One region of the Bacillus sp. SD127 genome, then DNA from elsewhere that is predicted to be linked to it. Evidence: riboswitches for the same ligand, from Rfam matches in the RefSeq annotation. Region 1 holds a riboswitch; each other region holds the start of a gene.

Region 1 (7,972 bases):
ATGTGAACGAGCTTCCTGAGGGTATTAAAGTGATTAAGGCGCCAGAAGTGTGGTCAAAAGGGGTTAAAGGCAAAGACGTAAAAATTGCTGTATTGGACACCGGCTGCGATACGAGCCATCCCGATTTGAAAAACCAAATCATCGGCGGAAAGAATTTCACAGATGATGACGGCGGCAAGGAAGATGCCATTTCCGACTACAACGGACACGGCACACACGTTGCCGGAACGATTGCGGCTAACGATTCAAACGGCGGCATCGCCGGGGTTGCGCCTGAGGCAAGCCTTTTAATTGTAAAGGTGCTTGGCGGTGAAAACGGCAGCGGAAAGTACGAATGGATTATTAACGGCATTAACTATGCTGTTGAGCAAAAGGCTGATATCATCTCAATGTCCCTTGGCGGACCGAGCGATGTGCCTGAACTGGAGGAAGCGGTCAAAAACACCGTCAAAAACGGAGTGCTAGTCGTTTGTGCCGCGGGAAATGAGGGTGACGGCGACGAACGCACAGAGGAGCTTTCCTATCCTGCTGCGTATAATGATGTAATTGCGGTTGGATCTGTTTCAGTAGCGCGTGAATCGTCAGAATTTTCAAACACAAACAAAGAGATTGATCTTGTTGCACCTGGTGAAAACATTTTATCCACTCTTCCCAACAAGAAATACGGGAAGCTTACCGGCACATCAATGGCTGCCCCTCATGTCAGCGGAGCGCTTGCTTTAATTAAAAGCTTTGAAGAAGAATCTTTTCAAAGAGAGCTCTCTGAATCTGAGCTTTATGCGCAGCTGATCCGCAGGACACTTCCGCTCGATATCGCAAAAACATTGGCCGGGAATGGATTCCTGTATTTAACCGCTCCTGATGAGCTGTCAGAGAAAGCAGAGCAGTCACATTTACTGACCCTATAATATTATTTTTCTCATATAATATATACCGTAAATTGTAAAAAAAATTTCAAAATCTTTGTTGACAATGAATTTGAATTGCTGTTAAGATTACCAACAAATGATTCAACTTTTCAAAAAATTAATAACATTTTCTCTTATCGAGAGTTGGGCGAGGGATTGGCCTTTTGACCCCAACAGCAACCGACCGTAATTCCATTGTGAAATGGGGCGCACTGATTTTCGCGCCGAGATTTATATCTCTTAAGGCACGGTGCTAATTCCATCAGATTGTTTCTGAGAGATGAGAGAGGCTGTATGTTTTGCAAAAAAGCCTCTTTCTCTCATGGGAAAGAGGCTTTTTAGTTGTGAGAAAACCTCTTAACAGCCTGTATCCGCGGGTCAACAAGAGTGTTTTACATATAAAGGAGGAGAAACAATGACAACAATCAAAACATCGAATTTAGGATTTCCAAGAATCGGACTGAACAGAGAATGGAAAAAATCGCTTGAAGCGTATTGGAAAGGAAACAGCGATAAAGATACGTTTTTGAAGCAAATCGATGAATTATTCTTATCCGCAGTGAAAACGCAAATTGACCAGCAGATTGATGTTGTGCCTGTTTCTGATTTCACACAGTATGATCATATTCTTGACACTGCGGTCAGTTTCAACTGGATCCCGCAACGCTTCAGACACCTGACTGACAGTACAGATACATACTTCGCCATCGCCCGCGGAATAAAAGACGCCGTATCAAGTGAAATGACAAAATGGTTTAATACAAACTACCATTACATCGTGCCGGAATATGACGAGAGCCTAGAGTTCCGCCTGACAAGAAACAAACAGCTTGAAGACTACCGCCGAATCAAACAGGAGTACGGCGTTGAAACAAAACCTGTTATCGTCGGCCCTTATACGTTCGTCACGCTTGCAAAAGGCTACGAGCCATCTGAAGCTAAAGCAATTCAAAAACGTCTCGTGCCGTTATATGTACAGCTTTTAAAAGAGCTTGAAGAAGAAGGCGTAAAATGGGTTCAAATTGATGAACCTGCGCTTGTCACCGCTTCAGCTGAGGATGTACGCGGCGTAAAAGAGTTATTCGAGAGCATCACAAATGAGCTTTCTTCCTTGAATGTGCTTTTGCAAACGTATTTCGATTCTGTTGATGCTTATGAGGAGCTTATTTCTTATCCTGTACAGGGTATTGGGCTTGATTTCGTTCATGATAAAGGCAGAAACCTGGAACAGCTTAAGACACACGGCTTTCCGAAAGATAAAGTGCTGGCAGCCGGTGTCATAGACGGACGCAACATTTGGAAAGCGGATCTTGAAGAACGCCTGGATGCCGTGCTTCATATCCTCAGCATTGCACAGGTTGATGAACTGTGGATTCAGCCTTCCAGCAGCCTTCTTCATGTTCCGGTAGCGAAACACCCAGATGAGCATTTGGAACAAGATCTGCTGAACGGATTGTCCTACGCGAAAGAAAAACTGGCAGAGCTAACAGCTTTAAAAGAAGGCTTAGTATCAGGCAAAGCCGCCATCAGTGAGCGAATTCAGCAAGCGAAAGCGGACATCAAAGCGCTCAAACAATTTGCAACAGGAGCCAATTCTGAACAAAAGCAAGAGCTGGAACAATTAAGCGATAAAGACTTCAAGCGCCCCATTCCGTTTGAAGAACGCTTAACCCTGCAAAATGAATCTCTCGGACTCCCGCTTTTGCCGACAACAACAATCGGAAGCTTCCCGCAGTCTGCTGAAGTACGCAGCGCACGCCAAAAATGGCGGAAAAACGAGTGGTCTGATGAACAATACCAAAACTTTATCAACGCGGAGACGAAAAGATGGATTGATATTCAGGAGGAATTGGATCTTGATGTTCTTGTTCACGGTGAATTCGAACGGACAGACATGGTTGAATACTTTGGTGAAAAGCTGGCCGGCTTCGCCTTTACGAAGTACGCCTGGGTTCAATCATACGGTTCACGCTGTGTACGCCCGCCGGTCATTTATGGAGATGTAGAGTTTATTGAACCGATGACAGTGAAAGATACTGTATACGCTCAATCGTTAACATCCAAGCATGTAAAAGGAATGCTGACAGGTCCTGTTACGATTTTAAATTGGTCCTTCCCTCGGAACGATATCTCGAGAAAAGAAATCGCATTCCAAATCGGACTCGCCCTCCGCAAAGAAGTAAAAGCGCTTGAAGACGCGGGCATTCAAATCATTCAAGTCGATGAGCCAGCCCTGCGTGAAGGCCTTCCGTTAAAAACCCGTGATTGGGATGAATATTTGACTTGGGCTGCCGAAGCATTCAGATTAACAACCTCTTCCGTGAAAAATGAAACACAAATTCATACACATATGTGCTACAGCAACTTCGAAGACATCGTCGATACGATCAATGATCTTGACGCTGATGTCATTACGATCGAACACAGCAGAAGCCACGGAGGATTTTTGGATTACTTAAAAGAGCATCCGTATTTGAAAGGGCTCGGGCTTGGTGTTTATGACATTCACAGTCCACGTGTCCCGTCAACTGAGGAAATGTACAACATTATCGTTGATGCGCTTGCTGTATGTCCGACTGACCGTTTCTGGGTAAATCCTGACTGCGGTTTAAAAACAAGACAGCAGGAAGAAACAGTCGCAGCCTTAAAAAATATGGTTGAAGCGGCGAAACAGGCAAGAGCTAAGCAGACACAGCTTGTATAATACGAAAACCATCTGCAAATGCAGATGGTTTTTTCTTTTAGAAAACGGGAATCGGTTTTCGATGCTCCCCATCCCCTTCTTTTAGTATTTTGGCTGTTCCATTTTTATCAAATGCCACAAGGCTCAATGATGTATCATGTATGTAAGCAGAATTCCATATGTCATGAATGCCTCTTCCCTTTATGATATTTAACAGCATTAATATAAAGACAGAATGGGTAACCAGAAGAATATTCCCGGAAGAATGGCTGTCTAAAATCAATTGGAGAGCCAGCCTTGCCCGGCTTTCGAGGTCAAAAAACGTTTCACATCCCGGCTGGCGATATGCTTCAGGATGATGAAAATAAGCATGAAAAAGATCAGGTTCGTCTCTTTCAATATCCTCTTGTTTTTTCCCTTCCCATGGCCCCAGAGACATTTCTCTGAATATACGATCTTTCACCAGCGGCAGGCAGCGCGGTCCCAATATAGCTTTTGCCGTCTCTTCTGTCCGCTTGCTCGGGCTGATGTAAACCTGATTGAATTTAATATCCTTCAGCCGTTCTCCAAGAGCTCGGGCATTGTACAGCCCAAGTTCTGTTACACCAGAATCCAGCCAGCCCTGCATTCTTTTTTCTACGTTCCAATGTGTCTGTCCATGCCTGGCGATATACAAATGCAGCATATGCTCCCCCTCCCTTTTTTTCATCTTAGCAAATCACCCAAATATTTTGTTTATTTTTCATTTTTTTGAGAATGTTTTTTGCACTTCTTTTCGGCTATACTTATATCATTCGATCGACTGGGAGGGTATGGGATGAATCATGAAACGTTTTTAAAGCGGGCTGTCGAGCTTGCTCGTGAAGGAGTGATTGCTGGAATCGGCGGGCCTTTCGGAGCTGTTATCGTGAAGGACGGGGCCATTATAGCCGAAGGACAGAACAACGTTACTACAAGCAATGATCCGACTGCCCACGCGGAAGTAACTGCTATTCGAAACGCCTGTAAAGCGCTTGGGACATACCAGCTGGATGACTGCATGTTGTATACGAGCTGCGAGCCATGCCCAATGTGCTTAGGCGCCATCTACTGGGCCCGGCCGAAAGCCGTTTACTATGCTGCTGAGCATACAGATGCTGCTGAAGCCGGTTTTGATGATTCATTCATTTATGAAGAAATCAATAAACCTGCTGAAGAAAGAACGATCCCCTTTTATCACGTAACTCTCACGGAGCATTTATCTCCGTTTCAAGCATGGCGGGATGTTGACCATAAAAAAGAATATTAAAGGATCAGGCATGTGCGGCCTGATCCTTTGTTAATTCACTGAGCAGCTGCTGTGCCTGAGTACACCTCGGGTTTGCTTTCAGCGCTTTTTGCAAATATAAAACTGCTGTCATATGTTGATGCAATTCAGCGTGACAGACGCCCAGCCAGCAAAGGGATCGAAAATCAGCGGCCCCTTTAACCTGTACGTACTGATGGTTTTCACCTTGCGTTTGCAGACAGGATTCAAATGCTGTAATCGCTTCTCTGACTTTTTTAAGCTGATACTTCATTATCCCTTTGTAGTAGTAAAGGGTGCTGTAATCTGGATAATGCCGCAGTGCTTCATCAATATCCCGCTCAGCTTCTTCATACCGTTCAGAATCAATGAAGAGTTGAAACTTGATATAATATAAAACCGCTGGAGGAATTTGCTTTTTGCTGTTGCATTCATTTATGCACTTCATTGCCAGGCGGATGGCTTTGCTCTGTTCACCGCCTCTGTCGTACTCAGCTGCTTTCTGATAAATGAGAAGCGGGTCGGCATATGACGTCAATAATTCTGTATTCAATATGCTTAAATTACGTTTATGCTTACACTTTGCCTCCTGCTCCAGATAGCCGTAATGGTGAATAACACAAGGGAGAGAGAAAGCGCCGCTTGCCTCCTCACCCACGGGCTTTTCGCAAATTCTTCCCTTAAACGTTATCTTCCGCTGATTCCGTATCAGCCTGATCTGCATTTGTTCAAATGCTTCGTTTTCATCCCATTGCTTTCCCGTATAGTTTATAACCTTTACGTAACCAAGGGACTGCCTGCAGTCATTCAGCAGTGAACGCAGCAAGCTTCCCGTATCCACGTCTAACTCTTCATCTGCATCCAAAATCAAAATCCACTCACCCTTGGCATGCTGTAAACTGATGTTTCTTGCCTGCGAATAATCCTGTGTCCATTGATGATGATAGACCTGAGCATGAAAACTTCTGCAAATTTCTACTGTTTGATCGTTTGATCCGGTATCAACGACAATGATTTCATCAGCAATATGCTGCACACTCTCTAAACAGCGGACAATATGACGTTCTTCATTTTTGACAATCATACAAACTGACAGCATCGGTCTTTTCATTCGCTCACCTTTTCTCTAGTCTGAATCCACCTATACTACATGTATTCACACTTCGAAAAGATCATAACCAATCCGTTCATATCAAAAAAACATCCTGAGAACTCTCAGGATGCTGCAAATTATTTTAATTCCAATTTTACATCAACATTTCCTCTTGTCGCTTTAGAATAAGGACAAAATTCATGAGCAGCCTCGACAAGCTTTTGGGCCTGATCCCGATCCAATCCCTTTGTATTGACGACTAGTGTGACTCCAATTTTAAAGCCGCCGTCTTTCTCATCCTTCATGAGGCTGACCTGTCCTTCAATTTCTGAATCAATGTCAATATTTTGTTCTTTGGCCACGTGTTCAAGCGCGCCGCCAAAGCATGCTGCATAACCTGCGGCAAAGAGCTGTTCCGGGTTTGTTCCAGTTTGTCCTTCTTTTTTTGCATTGGGCATGACAATGTCAAAATCGAGAACCCCGTCATCTGATTGAATATGTCCTGAACGTCCGCCGCGAGCAGTGGCTTTTGCTGTAAATAATGCCATTTGTTTTCAGCCTCCTTATTTGTCTTTAGTTGTTATATTTCCCATACACATCTTTTTAAACATGTTTTGTTTGCCGAGAATAGGAAAAGTGGTGATTTTCAGCTACAATAGTATGTAATGTCAGAAAGAGTTGGTGAACACAGATGCAAAATGGATTTGATCATATGAAATTAGAGAATCAGCTTTGTTTTTTGCTTTATGCGAGTTCGCGGGAAATGACAAAGCAGTACAAGCCGCTGCTTGAAAAGCTGAATGTGACATACCCTCAATATTTGGCTTTGCTTTTATTGTGGGAACACGAAACACTTTCCGTCAAAAAAATGGGCGAGCTTCTGTATTTGGATTCCGGAACGCTGACACCGATGCTGAAACGGATGGAGCAGCAGGACTTGATTACCAGAAAAAGATCTGAAGAGGATGAGCGGTTGGTGATGATCAGCCTGACAGAGAACGGAACGTTATTAAAAGAAAAAGCGGCTGATATTCCGGGAACGATTCTGGGACTCTCAGGCCAGTCCGGCGAGGAATTAAAACACTTAAAATCGGCTCTATATACATTGCTTGAAACGCTGCACCAAAAAAAATGAGGATGCCCTATGTGAGGCATCCTCATTTTTTATTCAGCGACTTCCAATGTGACATCGATATTGCCGGATGTTGCTTTTGAATAAGGGCAGACACCGTGCGCTTTTTGCACAAGTGCCTGTAATTCTGATGCACTGACTCCTTTTCCTTTCACCTGCAGCGTCACACCCAGTTTGTAGCCCTGATCTGCTTCATCCTTTAGCAGGCTGACATGCGCTGTAACCTCTGTCTCCACTTTTACTCGTTCTGTTCTTGCTACAAGCTGAAGTGCACTGTCAAAGCAAGCTGCGTAACCTGCCGCAAACAGCTGCTCCGGATTTGTCGCTTTTTCTAATTTCTTTGCTCTCGGTGTTCCCGGCATTGCGACATCGAGCTCGAGAACGCGGTCTGATGAAATTACCTTTCCTTCTCTTCCTCCTACGGCTGAAACGGATGCTGTAAATAATGGCTGACTCATTTTTGTATCCCCCTAAATATATTTTATACAATTAAATTGTACACAATCTAATTTGGAGTCAATTTTTTAGTGCACAAAAAAAAAGCTTATCCCGTTACGAGATAAGCTTTTTCATCGAACATTGCCCCGCTATTCGCGAATTTGTCCTGTTCCTTTAATGATATATTTTGTAGAAGTTAATGCAGGAAGCCCCATCGGTCCTCTTGCATGAAGCTTTTGTGTACTGATGCCGATTTCTGCTCCGTAGCCAAATTCAAAGCCATCGGTAAAACGGGTCGACGCGTTATGATAGACCGCGGCGGCGTCTACAGCCGTTTGAAAGTAAGCCGCATGCTTATCGTTTTCAGTTAAAATGGCTTCAGAATGATTAGTGCCGTATTTCTGGATATGCTGCACAGCTTCCTGTACACTTT
Region 2 (7,972 bases), 200 kb from region 1:
CCGGAAAAATGACATCGAAGATCAATACCGATACAGAGGTGACGGTAATCGAGGCGAGAGTGCCGGTGAATGTTCTCATCTCCAGCCATTTTAAAGCAGTGAAAAGCATTGACACATTCACAGCCCATACCGAGAAGCCGTGGGGAATGTGAAACAAATGGTGCAATAAGACCGCAATACCTGCCGCCCCGCCTGTCGGAATATCATGCGGAAATAAAAATAAGGACATGCCGAGTCCCTGTAATACACCGCCTGTGACAATCATAAACGTGAGTTTTGCTTTCATCAGCAGTTCAGCCATTAAGTCATTTGCTCCTTTATGAAAAGACTTGTCCGCTGTTACCATTTTATGAGGCTGTCCATGATTTATGTCTATAAATAAAGGGATGGGACAGCTTAAAACGCTGAACCATCCCACATATACCGATTGATGATCTCCATATTGATTTCTCTGCCGATCCCTGTTCCTTTCGGGAGGTGCACGATTCCTTTTGAAGGCTGAAGGCTGATCAGTTCTGTAAAAGGATTCTCCATTACGTCCCACTCAATCGGTTCAATTTGGTCGTTCTCCATTTTTGACCACGGAGGCAGACAGGCCTGCGTAAATAAAGCATAAAGCCGGGAAAGAGCGCCGTCATAGGCATGGGCAGACGCTCTCACACCGAAATAACGCGCGAGCTGGAGGCAGTCGCGAAACTCATCGATTCCATTGACATGCATGACATCAGGCTGAATAATATCCAGGCAGCGCTGTGAGAGGAGAGGCGCAAATTGTGCCGCGCCTTTCATATTTTCTCCGCCGGCGACAGGAATGGATAAACGGCTCCGCAGAAAAGTGTAATCCTGCGGCTGGTCAAAAGGCAGAGGCTCTTCCAGCCAGCTGATATTGGTCCATTTCGAAAAAAGACGCTCCCACTTTAAAGCTGCTGCTGTATCGTAGCTTTGGTTTGCGTCCAGAATAATAGAAATAGAGCTGCCGGCCGTGTTTTGCAGGGCAGTGATATGCCGCACATCTTCCTCAAAGGTTGTCCCGCCGATTTTGACTTTGATTTGATTGAAGCCCTGTTTCAATTGAACTTCAACATTCGTAAGCGAGCTGCTGATCCATTGCGGATGGTCTGAATATGATTGGAAAGAGGCATATACAGGGAGTTCTTCTCTGTACCGCCCGCCCCACATGTCGCATACGGAACAACCTGCTGTTTTTGCCGCAATCTCCGTCAGTGCCATACTTACAGCCGATGCCGCCCGCTGATGCCATTTTTTGATTGTGCGCACTAAAGGCAGGCGGCTGCCTGCCTGTTTACCTAAGAGATAGGGAATGATTCGTTTTGTGAAACCGACATGCAGGGCCGGGAGCCAATCCGCGCACTCTCCCCAGCCGTCAATGCCGCTTTCTGTGATAATTCTGATCAGATAGCATGTCCGGTATTGTTTAAATCCGTTTGCATCTCCGTAAGGTTTCTCTAATCGGTGCAAGAGCGGAAAGGTCTCGATCCGTTCGATTTTCAAACCGGACGCTACCTTTCCTCAGCCGGCTGAAGCCGATTGCCATTCATTGCAGGCTCTTCTTTTTCATTCGTCTCGTCTTTATTTTGTTTGACATGAATCAGCGTGAGCACAAGAATGCCGACAACCAGCGTCAAGCCCGCAATGCTTAAGAACATGCCGGGTCTTGACCACTGCATCAAGCGCCCGAAAATAGGAGGCCCGATCGCCACCCCCAGAAAACGCACTGATCCGTACAGCGATGTCACAAAACCCCGTCGTTCTTTGCCGACAGCGCCTGTGATAAAGCTGTTAATACAAGGAAGGACAAGGCCTGAACCGATACTGCTCAGCACGAGAACGCTGATAAACAGGACGAGATTTTCAATGAATGACAGTGCCGCGTAAGACACAGTCATAAACGCTAAACCGATGACGATCAGCTTTTTCATTAACGATTGCTTTTGCCCGATTTTGCTGCCCGTCGTATAAGATGTCACACACATGACCAAAAGGGGAATCGCCAAAATCAGCCCTTTTTTGACGCCATCTGTATCGTATGTTTTTTCCAGTACGTCTGATAGGTAAAACAAAATGCCGAATAAGGTAAACAAACAGGTAGCCCCGGCTAAATAAGCGGTAAACAGCCATCTGCCTTCATGCTTAAATACACTTAACAGCCCTTTTGCATATTTTCCGATAGGAGGCGGTTCTTTATCTTTTTCCTTTTCTTTAATAAAAATCCAAGTCAGCACGATTGAAATGATACAAAACACAGGAAAGGCAAAAAATGCGCCATACCAAACGATCAGGGCGATAAGTGAACCAATAATCGGCGATAGAACTTTCCCCATTCCGTTTGACGCTTCAACAAGGCCGAGCACTCTGCTTTCCTGCGCGCCTTTAAATAGGTCCGCTGACAGCGCCATCGCAATCGGTCCCGTTCCGGCTGCTCCGATACCCTGAAGAGCCCGGCCAGCCATGACCCACGGATAAGCATTGTCAAAAAAACCTGCCGCAAACCCGGCCAGCAATCCGCCTGCTCCATACAAAAATAAGCAGGGAATAATGATGATTTTCCGTGAAAACCGGTCTGCGAGATAGCCGACAATCGGAATCGCAAACGCCGCAATCAGGGAAAACACCGTGATCACGAGACTGACTTGAAATTGGGATAAATGAAGTTCAGATTTCATTTTTGGCAGTATAGGAATAAGCATAGAGTTTCCAAGGGTTAATATTAAAGGGATTGAACCGATAGCTACAATCGTCATTCCGTTATTTTGTTTTGATGTTTCCATCTCAAAGCACACTCCTTTTCTTCTGCTTAGAGTGTCCCTGAAGGCATTAAAAAAACCGAACAGAATCTTCCTGTTCGGGTAAAAAAGGGTTAACCGAGCGCTTGTGAGATGACAGCGAATAATTGTCTGTTTCGTGCAGGCAGCGTCTTTTTTTGGTACATCATAAGCGGGGGCTCATCGTCTAAGTGAAATCCCATTGCTTCCAGGCTGTCATGCAGAAACAGGCTGTCCCCAGGCACGTCGATTCGCATCGGTCCTTGTTTTCCTGCAGCCAGCCTGTTGACCAATACAGCAGCGAGACCCGGTGACGGTGCGATAAGCGGTCCTAATTTCAGATTGGCCGGTGTCTGGACAGATAAGCCATAGCCAATTAATGTGCCTTCATTATTTTTGGCAATTACACATTCCGCTGATTGAGAGATCAAATGATGCAGAAGTGCTGCTCTGTCTCCGCCAAAGGCGGCTTGATCAGCCGCGATTAATTCCGGAAAATCCTTTTCTGTAAAAGATGTCAGTTCAATGTCATGCTGCTTTGTAAGCGGCTTGAAGCTTTGACAGCTGTATTTGCGGATTGAACCCGCTGTTTGAAATCCGGCTTTTTCATAAATCGGCAAACCTTCCTTCGTGGCGCAAAGCATGATGGCGGTGTTTTCATCGACTTGGCTGATACACGCGTTCACCATACGCCGCCCCAGACCTCGCCGTTTGTACTCGTTGTCGACGATAACGAGTCCGATAGAAGCAAGTCGGCCATACAAAAACAAACCGATGCAGGAGATGATGTCTCCTTGGCTGTTTTGATACCCGAAGAAGCGTCCATGTTTTACAAGCAACTGCAGCTCTCGTTCGCCGTAATCCGGCCACCCGGCTTGCCGGCACAGATGCAATAGGCCGGGCACATGTTTTTCAGTAAGCTGAATCAGCTCAATTGCTGAATGCATGTCATCACCTGCTTGTTCCTGTTTTTTTGTACATCACAATATGGGTGCCAATGCCGGAAATCTCAAACGGCTCGCCAAGTTCTTTCCAGCCAAGCTTTTCGTAATAGCCTTTCACATGGTATCTTGCGTTGCACCAGACCGCCTGCACGCCCATATCGGCCAGCTTCTGCTCCGCGTATGTGATCAGTGTGCTTCCGGCTTTTTGATCACGGTATTCTTCGAGCGTTGCCATGCCTCTAAGCCGATATGCGGGTGAATCAGTCAATAGCGGCTGATTTTCGGGAGAAAAGGAAGCGATGCTGATCAGCGTTCCTTCAAAAAAAGCGCCGAGATGGAAAGAGCCTTCTGCTTGATCCTGTTCATATTTGCATTGTTCAATTGATTGATGGGGACGCAAAATGCGGTTCCTGATTTCATATGTATCCTCTGCGGGTATGGTTTTCACTTCAAGCATGATGTTCCTCCTCCTATGTGATTTATTTTCTATATCGTAACACGAATCGGGTTTGAAAAAGACTGCCCAATTGGTTCGGACAGTCTTAGAAAGCGATTTTAATGCAAATAAATATTCTGACGCTGTTCATCTTTTTGCTTAATGTAAGAAGTAAGTTCCGACGTCAAGTCAGATCTGAGAAAAGGCGTGATTAAATAGATGCCGTTAAACAGCTCGCAGGCAGTATCCAGCAGGGAGCGTGCAATCGCAAGGCCTTCCGCCTTTTGTTTCTCTTTATCTTCGCCGGCGCGCGCCATTTTTTCGCGGATGGAATCGGACAGCTTGATGCCCGGAATTTCGTTATGGATAAACTCAGCGTTCCGGCTGCTTGTCAGCGGCATAACGCCGATATAAATCGGAGTCTTCAAATGCTTTGTTTCATTATGAATATCGACAAGCTGCTGCTCCGAATAGACGGGCTGTGAGATAAAATAATCAGCGCCGCAGTCTATTTTTTTCTCCAGCCGTTTTACGGCTTTATCGAGATGGCGGACGTTTGGATTAAAAGCAGCGGCCACTGAGAAATTGGTTTTCTTTCCGAGCGGTTTTCCGGACAGAGACAGCCCTTCATTGAACTGTTTAATCAGCCTGATTAAATCAAAGGATGTTAAATCATAGACAGACGTTGCACCCGGGAAATCACCGATTTTAGAAGGATCGCCGGTAATCGCCAGCACATCATGCAGCCCTAATGTGTCCAGTCCCATTAAATGTGACTGGAGTCCGATAATGTTTCGGTCCCGGCATGTAATATGGACAAGAGACCGCATATCGAGCTGCTGCTTGACAAGGGCGCCGCAGGCAACATTGCTGATCCGCGGGGTTGCCAGTGAGTTATCGGCGAGCGTCAGGGCATCGATTCCCGCTTCTTTTAATTCGGCAGCGGCGGACAGAAATTTGTCAAAGCTCAATTTCTTCGGCGGGTCCAGCTCAACAATAATTGAGCGCTTTTCCGCAGCGATTTCATTTAATCCCGGCTCTGTCCGTTCGTGCTGAACGGTCACCAATTCCTTTGCCCGAACCTTTACATGCTTTTCCGTAACAGGGGCGAGTCCGCCCACAGCCTCTGCCATAGCCCGGATGTGGTTTGGCGTGGTGCCGCAGCAGCCGCCGATAATCCGCGCGCCTTGCTTGCGGAACTCAGCCGCGCTGTTTTGAAAATACTTGTCGTCAGTTTCATATACAAGCCGGCCTTCTTCGAGTGAGGGGAGGCTGCTGTTCGGGTAGACAGATAAAAACACGTCATCAAAAATCGGCACTTCACTGAGCGCTTCAATCATGTGGTAAGGGCCGAGCCGGCAGTTAATGCCGACGATATCGGCACCGAGATCCGCAACCGAGCGCAGCGCATCAGAAAGCGGCGTTCCATCCTGAAGTACGCCTTGCTCATGCATGGATACATTCAGCATAATCGGAAGATCGGTTTCTTTTCGGGCGATTTTCAGCACTGCACGGGCTTCTTCCAAATCATAATACGTTTCTAACAGCAAACCGTCCGGCTCTTCATGCAGCAGTAAATACAGCTGTTCGCGAAAGCTTCGTTTGATTTCGTCAAGGCTGTACGCATTTTTGTTAAACGTGCGGATGCCGCCCATCGTCCCGAGCACATACGCATCGCCGGCGGAAGCCCGCGCGATTTTTACAGCCTCCTGATTCATTTTTTTGATGTCATCTTCAAGGCCGTGTCTCGATAATTTAATATAGTTCGCTCCGTACGTGTTGGTCTGAATGATGTTTGCTCCCGCTTCGACATAGGCTTTATGTATACGCTGAATTTCCTCAGGTTTTGAAAGATTAAGCTCCTCAAAGCACCTGTCTATTCCGAAGGAGTAAAGCAGCGTGCCCATTGCGCCGTCACCGATTAACACCTGTTTCTTCAAATCTTCTAAAAGTCCCATTGTCTGCCTCCTTTATTCACATTCAGCAAGGAAAAAAGAGAAATAAAAAAAGTCCTCTTAAGAAGAAGACTTTGTCAGTGATATTGTCTCTTCTTATCTTCCAAGCTGTTCGAGCTTGCTGGATTTAGCACCTTGGTCATGGCAATGCGCCATTACACCGGTTGCTGAAGCTTCGTCGGGCCAGTCCCTCTGCTTCTCTTGATAAGAACGGATATGAAATTTTACATGTTCAGGAGCTGCCAAAAGATGCCTGGCATTTTCCCTTTCTCCAAATTTACCGAAAATAAAGACAATAATCAATAGGAATCAGAAAATTTATCTGAAATTTATAAATTGAACGTCAATTGGCAGATCGGCACCTCGAACTGCTGCGATAACCTGCTGAAGATCATCCTTGTTTTTTCCGGTGACACGCACTTGATCATCCTGCACTTGAGATTTTACTTTCAGTCCGGAGTTTTTGATGATGGTATTGATTTTTTTGGCGTTGTCTTTGTCAATCCCTTGAACAAGCTTTGCGCGCTGGCGTACGGTGCCGCCGGACGCGTTCTCAATTTTGGCGTAATCAATGTTTTTTGTCGGCACGCTGCGCTTAATCAATTTGCTGACAAGCACATCCTTGAGCTGGCTTAATTTGAATTCGTCATCGGAAACAAGAACAAGCTCTTCTTTATCTAATGAAATGTCGCTTTTGCTCCCTTTGAAGTCATAGCGTGTGCTGATTTCCTTCAGTGCGATTTGAATCGCGTTTTGCACTTCAGGGAGTTCCACCTTGGATACAATATCAAATGAACTTTCTTTTGCCATATGAAAACCTCCATAACATTTAACTTATGTGTTGATTATAGTAGAATAAAGAGAAACTTCCAACAAAACAAAGAATCAATTTGTGATGATTGGAAAAAATGTTAACAAGATCCGCAGTGAAATAAGCGGGAAGAGGAAGGACGATAGCATGAGACCAGGGCAGCAATTAACCTTGAGTATAGATCACGAAACGGACTTCGGTTACTTTTTAACCGATGGAGAAGATACGATTCTCTTACATAACAGTGAAGTGACAGAGGATATAGAAGACAGAGATGAGGTAGAGGTCTTTATATACGTTGACCAGCAGGAACGGCTTGCAGCAACGATGAAAATTCCGGTCATCAGCGCTGATGAGTACGGATGGGTAGAAGTGGTGGACACGGTAGATGATATGGGCGTATTCGTCGATGTCGGCCTTTCGAAAGACGCGCTTGTCGCAACAGAGCATCTGCCGCCGTATGAAGATGTCTGGCCGCAAAAAGGGGATAAGCTCTACTGTATGCTGAAGGTGACAAATCGGGGGCGCATGTTTGCCAAACCCGCACCGGAGGATATCATCAGCGAGCTGTTTACGGACGCTTCAGACGATCTGATGAATAAAGAGCTGACCGGAACGGTGTACAGGCTGATCGCTTCAGGATCGTTCATCATTACGGATGACGGAATCCGCGGTTTTATTCATTCATCAGAAAGAAAAGAAGAGCCTAGACTCGGCTCAAGAGTGACAGGACGTGTGATTCAAGTGAAGGAAGACGGCTCAGTGAATATGTCGCTTCTTCCGAGAAAGCAGGATGCGCTGTCTGTTGATGCCGAGTATATTCTAACGTATTTAAGAACGAGAAACGGCGCCATGCCGTACAGCGACAAAAGCCAGCCCGATGATATCAAAGAACGTTTTAACATGAGCAAGGCTGCCTTTAAACGGGCGCTTGGCCACTTAATGAAAAACGGAAAAGTGTATCAGGAAGACGGCTGGACATACGAGAAAAAATAATGCATGAAAAAGACTCGCCTGCAGCAGAACTGCGGAGCGAGCCTTTT
Region 3 (7,972 bases), 2.0 Mb from region 1:
ATTGTCCCTGTCGAAGTCAAGGTGACAGAAATCGGCGAAAACCATAAGCCGCAGGTAAAACATACTGTTTTTTCTCAGGATGAAGGTGTCCGCCCGCAAACGACCACAGACATTTTAAGCACATTACGCCCGGCCTTTTCCGTTGACGGGACAGTCACTGCCGGAAATTCCTCGCAAACAAGTGACGGGGCGGCGGCTGTCATGCTGATGGATCGCGAAAAAGCGGATGCGCTTGGTTTGGCGCCGCTTGTCAAATTCCGTTCCTTTGCAGTTGGCGGGGTGCCGCCGGAAGTCATGGGCATCGGGCCCGTGGAAGCCATTCCGCGCGCACTGAAGCTTGCCGGGCTTCAATTGCAGGACATCGGGCTGTTCGAACTGAACGAAGCGTTTGCATCACAAGCCATCCAAGTCATCAGGGAGCTGGGGATTGATGAGGAGAAAGTGAATGTCAACGGGGGCGCTATCGCACTCGGGCACCCGCTTGGATGTACGGGCACAAAGCTGACACTCTCACTGATTCATGAAATGAAACGGAGAAACGAGCAATTTGGAGTCGTCACAATGTGTATCGGCGGCGGGATGGGAGCAGCCGGCGTATTTGAATTATGCTAAAGGGGGAAAAACAAATGACGAAAAAAACGGCTGAAGTACTAAAAGGCGGCGGCTTCTTAATCGAGGATGTCACATATGATCAGATGTATACACCGGAGGATTTCACCGACGAGCATAAAATGATTGCGAAAACAACGGAGGATTACATTGAGCAGGACGTTCTGCCGCATATAGATGAAATTGAGAACCATCAATTTGAACATTCCGTCCGGCTTTTGAAGAAAGCGGGAGAACTAGGGCTTCTCGGAGCCGATGTTCCCGAGGAATACGGCGGGCTGGGCCTTGATAAAATCAGCTCGGCGCTGATCACTGAAAAATTTTCGCGTGCGGGAAGCTTTTCACTTTCTTACGGTGCACATGTCGGCATCGGTTCCTTGCCGATCGTATTCTTCGGAACGGAAGAGCAAAAGAAAAAATATCTCCCTGATCTGGCTTCTGGGGAAAAGATCGCTGCGTACGCACTGACTGAGCCGGGTTCCGGATCTGATGCGTTAGGCGCAAAAACGACAGCGGTGCTGAATGAAGCTGGAACGCATTACGTATTAACCGGAGAAAAACAGTGGATTACCAACTCAGCTTTTGCCGATGTCTTTGTCGTTTACGCCAAAGTGGACGGCGAAAAGTTTTCCGCTTTTATTGTAGAAAAAGATTTTCGGGGCGTATCAACCGGACCTGAAGAAAAGAAAATGGGAATTAAAGGGTCATCGACGAGAACCCTTATTTTGGATCAGGCTGAGGTGCCGAAGGAAAACCTTCTTGGAGAAATCGGCAAAGGGCATGTCATCGCTTTTAATATTTTAAATATCGGCCGCTACAAGCTGGCAGTAGGAACGATCGGCGCGTCCAAACGGGTGATCGAGCTGTCTGCAGCTTACGCAAATCAGCGCCGCCAATTTAAAACGCCGATCGCAGGCTTTTCGCTGACCCAGGAAAAAATCGCGACGATGGCATCAAGACTGTATGCGATGGAAAGCTCTGTGTACAGAACTGTCGGACTGTTTGAAGACAATATGAGCCAGTTTACAGCTGAAGACCTAAAGGACGGAAGACAAATTGCGAAGTCCATTGCCGAATACGCCATTGAATGCTCTCTCAACAAGGTGTTTGGCTCTGAAACGCTTGATTATATTGTCGATGAAGGCGTGCAAATCCACGGCGGCTACGGATTTATGCAGGAGTATGAGGTGGAAAGAGCCTATCGGGATTCCAGGATCAACCGGATTTTCGAAGGAACAAATGAAATTAACCGGTTAATCGTGCCAAGCACGTTTCTGAAGAAAGCGATGAAAGGCGAGCTGCCTCTTTTTGAAAAGGCACAGGCGCTTCAAGAAGAACTCATGATGCTTATGCCTGAGGAGCCGGGCACCGGCGTATTAGAGCAAGAGAAATATATCGTCAAGCAAGCCAAAAAAATCGCCCTGTTCGCCGCGGGCCTTGCCGCGCAAAAATACGGAAAAGCGATCGACCGCGAACAAGAAATCCTCGTAAACATTGCTGATATTGTCAGCAATGTATATGCAATGGAATCAGCCGTGCTCAGAACGGAAAAGGCCATTGCCGCGCAAGGAAGCGATAAAGCAGCGCAAAAGCTGCTGTACACAGAAATTTTCGTTCAAGAAGCCTTTAACGAAATTGAAGCCCATGCGAAAGAATCTTTACTAGCAATGGAAGAAGGGGATTCTCTCCGTATGATGCTCTCGGCTCTCCGCAAGCTGACACGCGTGACGCCTAAAAATGTCATTCGGAAAAAACGTGAAGCGGCAGCGGGTGTGTTCGAGGCAGAAAAATATATTGTCTGAGTCCCAAGGAGCTCCGCTCATCCGGAGCTCTTTTTTTATGAAGCACTGTTTTAGGTTTTTAAAACAAACTGTGTTAAAATAACCTCGATTATTTTATTGAGGGGGAAGAAGATGTCGTTAACTTTTTACTGGTACCCTAAATGCGGAACGTGCCGCAAAGCGAAAAAATGGCTTGAAGAACACGGAAAAGAAATCAACGAAATACATATTGCAGAACAGCCTCCAAGCAAAGAGGAGCTAAAATCGCTTTATGAAAAAAGCGGGCTGGATTTAAAGAAATTCTTCAACACAAGCGGCATGAAATACCGTGAACTGAATCTGAAGGAAAAACTGTATCATATGTCAGAAGACGAACAGCTTGAACTGCTGGCTTCAGACGGAATGCTGATCAAGCGCCCGCTCACAACAGACGGCGAAAAAGTGACAGTCGGCTTTAAAGAAGATCAATTTGAAGAAAACTGGTCATGATGTAAATTTTTTTCGAAAAGTGTGGTATCTTCTTATTGTAGTGCTGTAAAAAATGGAGGGATTCAATTGAGCATACCTAAAGATTTGCGTTACTCAGAAGAACACGAGTGGGTAAAAGTTGAAGGAGAAAAAGCCAAAATCGGCATTACCCATTTTGCCCAATCCGAGCTCGGAGATATCGTGTTTGTTGAGCTTCCTGAAGTCGGCGCTGAAATTAAAGCGGACGAGCCTTTCGGAAGTGTAGAATCCGTAAAAACGGTATCTGAGCTTTACGCACCGATTAACGGAACTGTAGTGGAAGTAAACGAAGATCTTGATGACAGCCCGGAGTTCGTCAACGAATCTCCGTATGAAAAAGCATGGATGATCGTCGTTGAACCGTCTGATGCGTCTGAAATTGAAAAACTAATGACAGCAGAGCAATACGAAGAGATGACACAGCAAGACTAAAACCGGATAGCTGAGCAGGCAATTGGATACGCTAACGCTATGGGAGGTGTCCAATATGGCTTTCAGCAAACAAAAGCTCGATGTCACCAATGATGTGACAGGCCGCTTTCAAAATGGCCGGCTCTCGTTATATCATGAAGATGAGATGATCGGCCAAATGACAGGCATGAATGAATATGAGCTTAAGTCCGGTTTTACCTATGAAAATGAAAAGTTTTATAAGACAGCCGACGTGGTTTCAGGAGACGATCAGAAATATGTGGATTGTGACTACGAAAGCGGCTGGTGTTAATGTTGGCGGTGAATTTCACTGCCTTCTTTTACAATCTGAACGTTTCAAATTTGACGCGGCAGGTGAAGCAGATGAACATGGACGAGCTGGGAAAAGTCTTGATTGTTGAAGGGAAATCAGATAAAGAAAAGATTGAAAGCGTCCTGAATGAGCCAGTGCGCATTCTCTGCACAAACGGAACAATCAGCCAGCTGAAGCTGGAGGAATTGGCTGACGAGCTTTACGAGAAGGACGTCTATATTTTGGTTGATGCCGATGAATCGGGCGAGAAATTGAGAAAACAGCTGAAAAGGGAATTTAATGAAGCCTTCCATATACATATCGACAAAGCCTATAAGGAAGTCGCGGCGGCGCCCAGACACCATATAGCATCTGTATTGCTGAGCGCAAATCTGAATGTCCATACGATTTTTCTTGAAAGAAAGACCTGAGGTGTTATAGCATGAAAGAACTCCAAGAACAAGAACTTGAACACATTACTGATGATGTGTATCTCCTATATTTATATACTCCGTTTTGCGGGACCTGCCAGCTGGCAAGCAAAATGCTGACAGTCGTCGAAGAAATGCTTCCGTCTGTCGCCTTCTATAAAAATAATCTCAACTATTCACCGGCGTTTGCTAAAGCATATCAAATTGAAAGCGTCCCTTGTTTTCTGCTGTTTAAGGGCGGGAAAGTAATTGAAAGAGGGTATGCGTTTCATTCCGTTTCTTACTTATATGAGCTGATCAAACAAAAATCATCTTCTGCATCTCATTTATGACATTTTTCTCGGCGCATTCCAATGAAATTGTCGTTCGTTTTATAAAGGGGTTCTTGCGCTGAGGAGAGAAATGTGTATGTATGACCAACAAATAGGAGGTTGTACAAATGGAGAAAGCGGAAGTTTTAGAAGATGATTACCAGCATCTGTTTTTAAAACCCCTTTTGAACACTTCAACATTGCTCATTACCTTCCAAGGAGAAACAGAAGCCTTAACCGTCTCAATAAACGAACAAGGGGAAATGAAAAAGATTTCTCCGCCCCACACGTCCAACCTGACCTTTTATGGAAACCAAACAGAAATCATTGATCTTTTGCATGGAGACATTTCCCTTCAGCACCTGATCCAGAGCGGAAGCCTAAAGGTAAAGGGTTCATTCAGAGCGCTGTTAAAGCTGGAAGCCATTCTGTGGCTGACTAATGGTTTTTTTCAGAGGATTCTAAAGAATTGAAAAATAGTAAATTATTATAATAGTAAAAGTTGACATCATTTATTTTATTGACATTTTATCATTCGCCATGCTATTCTACATTAAGAATTTCCGGACGAAAAAGACTATATATTTCTCTTATCAAGAGAGGTGGAGGGAAGTGCCCTATGAAGCCCGGCAACCATCAACACTGTTGAAATGGTGCCAATTCACACGAAGCGTTCAGCTTTGAAAGATGAGAGAAAGGCGTTTTATATAAGCCTTTCTGCTCAAGTATGCAGAAAGGCTTTTCTTTTGCAGAAAAAACCGGAAGATTTCTTAGAATAGTGTTAAGGCAGGTGATCGCTTTGATCAATCTTCAGGATGTTTCAAAAGTGTATAAGTCGAAACATGGAGATGTCAATGCTGTCCAAAATGTCTCGCTTTCCATAAAAAAAGGTGAGATTTTTGGAATTATAGGATATAGCGGAGCTGGTAAAAGTTCCTTAATCCGTCTGCTGAACGGACTTGAGAAACCGAGCTCAGGAATCGTGGAAGTGGCGGGAACAAAGATTAATGAAGTAAACGGACGCAATTTAAGAAAAGCACGCCATGAAATCAGTATGATTTTCCAGCATTTCAATTTGCTCTGGTCGCGAACTGTCAGAGATAACATCCTGTTTCCTTTAGAAATTGCCGGGGTGAAAAAAAGCGAGCGGATCAAGCGTGCCAATGAACTGATTAAACTGGTAGGTTTAGAAGGAAAAGAAAAATCTTACCCATCCCAGCTGAGCGGAGGACAAAAGCAGCGGGTCGGAATCGCCAGAGCGCTCGCAAACAATCCGAAGGTTCTCCTTTGTGATGAAGCGACATCAGCTTTAGATCCGCAAACAACTGATTCAATCTTGGATCTTTTGTCCGATATTAATGAAAGACTCGGTTTGACGATTGTGCTGATCACACACGAAATGCATGTCATCCGCAAAATCTGCAACAGAGTCGCTGTCATGGAAAACGGAAAGGTTGTTGAAGAAGGAGAAGTTCTCGATGTCTTCAAGAATCCGAAGGAAGAAATGACAAAACGATTTGTCCAGCAGGTGACTGAGCCTGAAGAAACAAAAGAAACGCTTCAGCATCTTCTTGACGAAAAAGCGTCAGGAACAACGGTTCAGCTCACATTTGTCGGCGAAGCGGCTGAACAGCCTCTGATTACAGAGATGATCAGAAACTTCAATGTCAGTGTCAATATTCTGCAAGGGAAGATCTCGCAGACGAAGGACGGAGCATACGGTTCATTGTTCATCCATATTGACGGTGACGAGGAAGAAGTGCAAAACGTGATCCGGTTTATTAATGACAAACAGGTGAAAGCAGAGGTGATCACGAATGTTTGAAAAATACTTCCCGAACGTTGATGTAACTGAATTATGGAACGCGACATACGAGACGCTTTATATGACGCTGATCTCTTTGGTTTTTGCCTTTGTCATCGGGGTGATCCTCGGTCTGCTGCTCTTTCTCACAAGCAAAGGGAGCCTCTGGCAGAACAAAGCGGTCAACACTGTGATTGCGGCCATTGTCAATGTATTCAGGTCTATTCCGTTCCTCATTTTAATTATTTTATTACTAGGTTTTACGAAGTTTTTAGTCGGCACCATCTTAGGGCCGAACGCGGCACTGCCGGCGTTAGTCATCGGCTCAGCCCCGTTTTACGCGCGGCTTGCTGAAATTGCGCTGCGCGAAGTGGATAAAGGCGTCATCGAAGCTGCGAAATCAATGGGAGCCAAAACATCAACGATTATTTTCAAAGTGCTGCTTCCGGAATCCATGCCGGCCCTTATTTCTGGGATCACGGTTACGGCCATCGCTTTGATCGGCTCAACGGCAATTGCGGGCGCCATCGGTTCAGGAGGCCTTGGAAACCTTGCATATGTAGAAGGATATCAGTCTAATAATACTGATGTGACCTTCGTTGCTACTGTATTTATTTTAATCATCGTTTTCATTATTCAAATGATCGGTGATGTCATAACAAATATAATAGACAAACGATAAGGGAGGATTTACATTGAAAAAGCTATTTTTAGGTGCATTACTGCTTGTATTTGCAGGAGTTATGGCTGCCTGCGGTTCTAATAACGCTGAATCCGGCAAGAAAGAAATTGTTGTTGCAGCTACAAAAACACCGCATGCAGAAATTTTAAAAGAAGCTGAACCATTGTTAAAAGAAAAAGGCTACACACTGAAAGTGAAAGTGCTTAGTGATTACAAAATGTACAACAAAGCCTTAGCTGATAAAGAAGTGGATGCGAACTTCTTCCAGCACATTCCTTACCTTGAGCAAGAAATGAAAGAAAACAAAGATTATAAACTTGTGAATGCCGGCGCGATTCACTTAGAGCCATTCGGTATTTATTCTAAAAAATACAAATCATTAAAAGATCTTCCCGACGGTGCGACAATTATCCTGACAAATAACGTCGCTGAACAAGGCCGTATGCTTGCAATGCTTGAGAATGCAGGATTAATTACACTTGATTCCAAAGTGGAGACAGTCGATGCAACACTGAAAGACATTAAGAAAAACCCGAAAAACCTTCAGTTCAAAAAAGTAGCGCCTGAATTAACGGCAAAAGCATATGAAAACAAAGAAGGAGACGCGGCCTTCATCAATGTGAACTACGCGATCCAAAATAAATTAAATCCTAAAAAAGACGCGATTGAAGTGGAATCAACAAAAGATAACCCTTACGCCAATATCATTGCAGTGAGAGATGGCGAAGAGGATTCTGCAAAAATCAAAGCGCTGATGGAAGTTCTTCACTCTAAAAAGATCAAAGACTTCATCGATAAAAAATATGACGGAGCTGTGCTTCCTGTATCTGAATAAGACTGAAACCCCGGATGAGAAATCCGGGGTTCAATTATTGACAAAGCCCTAAAACGATATTCGTTTTAGGGCTTTGTCATCTTTTCGGCGTGATTGAAAACCCTTGAAGTCTAGGAAGACCGAGCATTGGAGCGGAGCGAATGCTATAATTCGTGAGCACCAACGCGCAGGTCTGACAACGAATGCGAGGGTTTGCTGACCCGCTGAAACCCCGGATAAGAAATCCGGGGTTTTTTGGGTATTTTCCTTAAAGCTGTTCATAATAAAAAGGAATGTTAAACAGATGGA

The links. A riboswitch is a leader RNA that binds a small molecule or an ion and turns the genes downstream of it on or off. The one in region 1 is predicted to bind S-adenosylmethionine.
Region 2: another riboswitch for S-adenosylmethionine. It lies ahead of ACQVGS_RS16225 (bifunctional homocysteine S-methyltransferase/methylenetetrahydrofolate reductase); the one in region 1 lies ahead of metE (5-methyltetrahydropteroyltriglutamate--homocysteine S-methyltransferase).
Region 3: another riboswitch for S-adenosylmethionine. It lies ahead of metN (methionine ABC transporter ATP-binding protein MetN); the one in region 1 lies ahead of metE (5-methyltetrahydropteroyltriglutamate--homocysteine S-methyltransferase).

What each region holds. Positions count from the first base shown of each region.
Region 1 is NZ_CP191226.1:2,892,589-2,900,560, forward strand. Features, by position in the region: gene isp (serine protease Isp) at 1-908, shown strand, start outside; SAM riboswitch class I at 1,040-1,195, shown strand; gene metE (5-methyltetrahydropteroyltriglutamate--homocysteine S-methyltransferase) at 1,324-3,612, shown strand; gene ACQVGS_RS15035 (histidine phosphatase family protein) at 3,650-4,276, opposite strand; gene guaD (guanine deaminase) at 4,409-4,879, shown strand; gene ACQVGS_RS15045 (glycosyltransferase) at 4,884-5,987, opposite strand; gene ohrB (organic hydroperoxide resistance protein OhrB) at 6,107-6,517, opposite strand; gene ohrR (organic hydroperoxide resistance transcriptional regulator OhrR) at 6,661-7,104, shown strand; gene ACQVGS_RS15060 (organic hydroperoxide resistance protein) at 7,134-7,559, opposite strand; gene proA (glutamate-5-semialdehyde dehydrogenase) at 7,689-7,972, opposite strand, start outside.
Region 2 is NZ_CP191226.1:3,096,214-3,104,185, reverse strand. Features, by position in the region: gene ACQVGS_RS16250 (YitT family protein) at 1-301, opposite strand, end outside; gene ACQVGS_RS16245 (mandelate racemase/muconate lactonizing enzyme family protein) at 397-1,512, opposite strand; gene ACQVGS_RS16240 (MFS transporter) at 1,521-2,789, opposite strand; gene ACQVGS_RS16235 (GNAT family N-acetyltransferase) at 2,879-3,730, opposite strand; gene ACQVGS_RS16230 (GNAT family N-acetyltransferase) at 3,735-4,184, opposite strand; gene ACQVGS_RS16225 (bifunctional homocysteine S-methyltransferase/methylenetetrahydrofolate reductase) at 4,283-6,121, opposite strand; SAM riboswitch class I at 6,212-6,329, opposite strand; gene ACQVGS_RS16220 (YajQ family cyclic di-GMP-binding protein) at 6,437-6,928, opposite strand; partial or broken gene ACQVGS_RS16215 (CvfB family protein) at 7,027-7,925, shown strand.
Region 3 is NZ_CP191226.1:897,987-905,958, forward strand. Features, by position in the region: gene ACQVGS_RS04615 (acetyl-CoA C-acetyltransferase) at 1-612, shown strand, start outside; gene fadE (acyl-CoA dehydrogenase FadE) at 627-2,411, shown strand; gene ACQVGS_RS04625 (arsenate reductase family protein) at 2,523-2,879, shown strand; gene gcvH (glycine cleavage system protein GcvH) at 2,946-3,329, shown strand; gene ACQVGS_RS04635 (YusG family protein) at 3,385-3,621, shown strand; gene ACQVGS_RS04640 (toprim domain-containing protein) at 3,699-4,052, shown strand; gene ACQVGS_RS04645 (thioredoxin family protein) at 4,064-4,384, shown strand; gene ACQVGS_RS04650 (SCP2 sterol-binding domain-containing protein) at 4,492-4,836, shown strand; SAM riboswitch class I at 4,951-5,057, shown strand; gene metN (methionine ABC transporter ATP-binding protein MetN) at 5,163-6,188, shown strand; gene metP (methionine ABC transporter permease MetP) at 6,181-6,849, shown strand; gene metQ (methionine ABC transporter substrate-binding lipoprotein MetQ) at 6,863-7,684, shown strand; gene ACQVGS_RS04670 (carboxymuconolactone decarboxylase family protein) at 7,968-7,972, shown strand, end outside.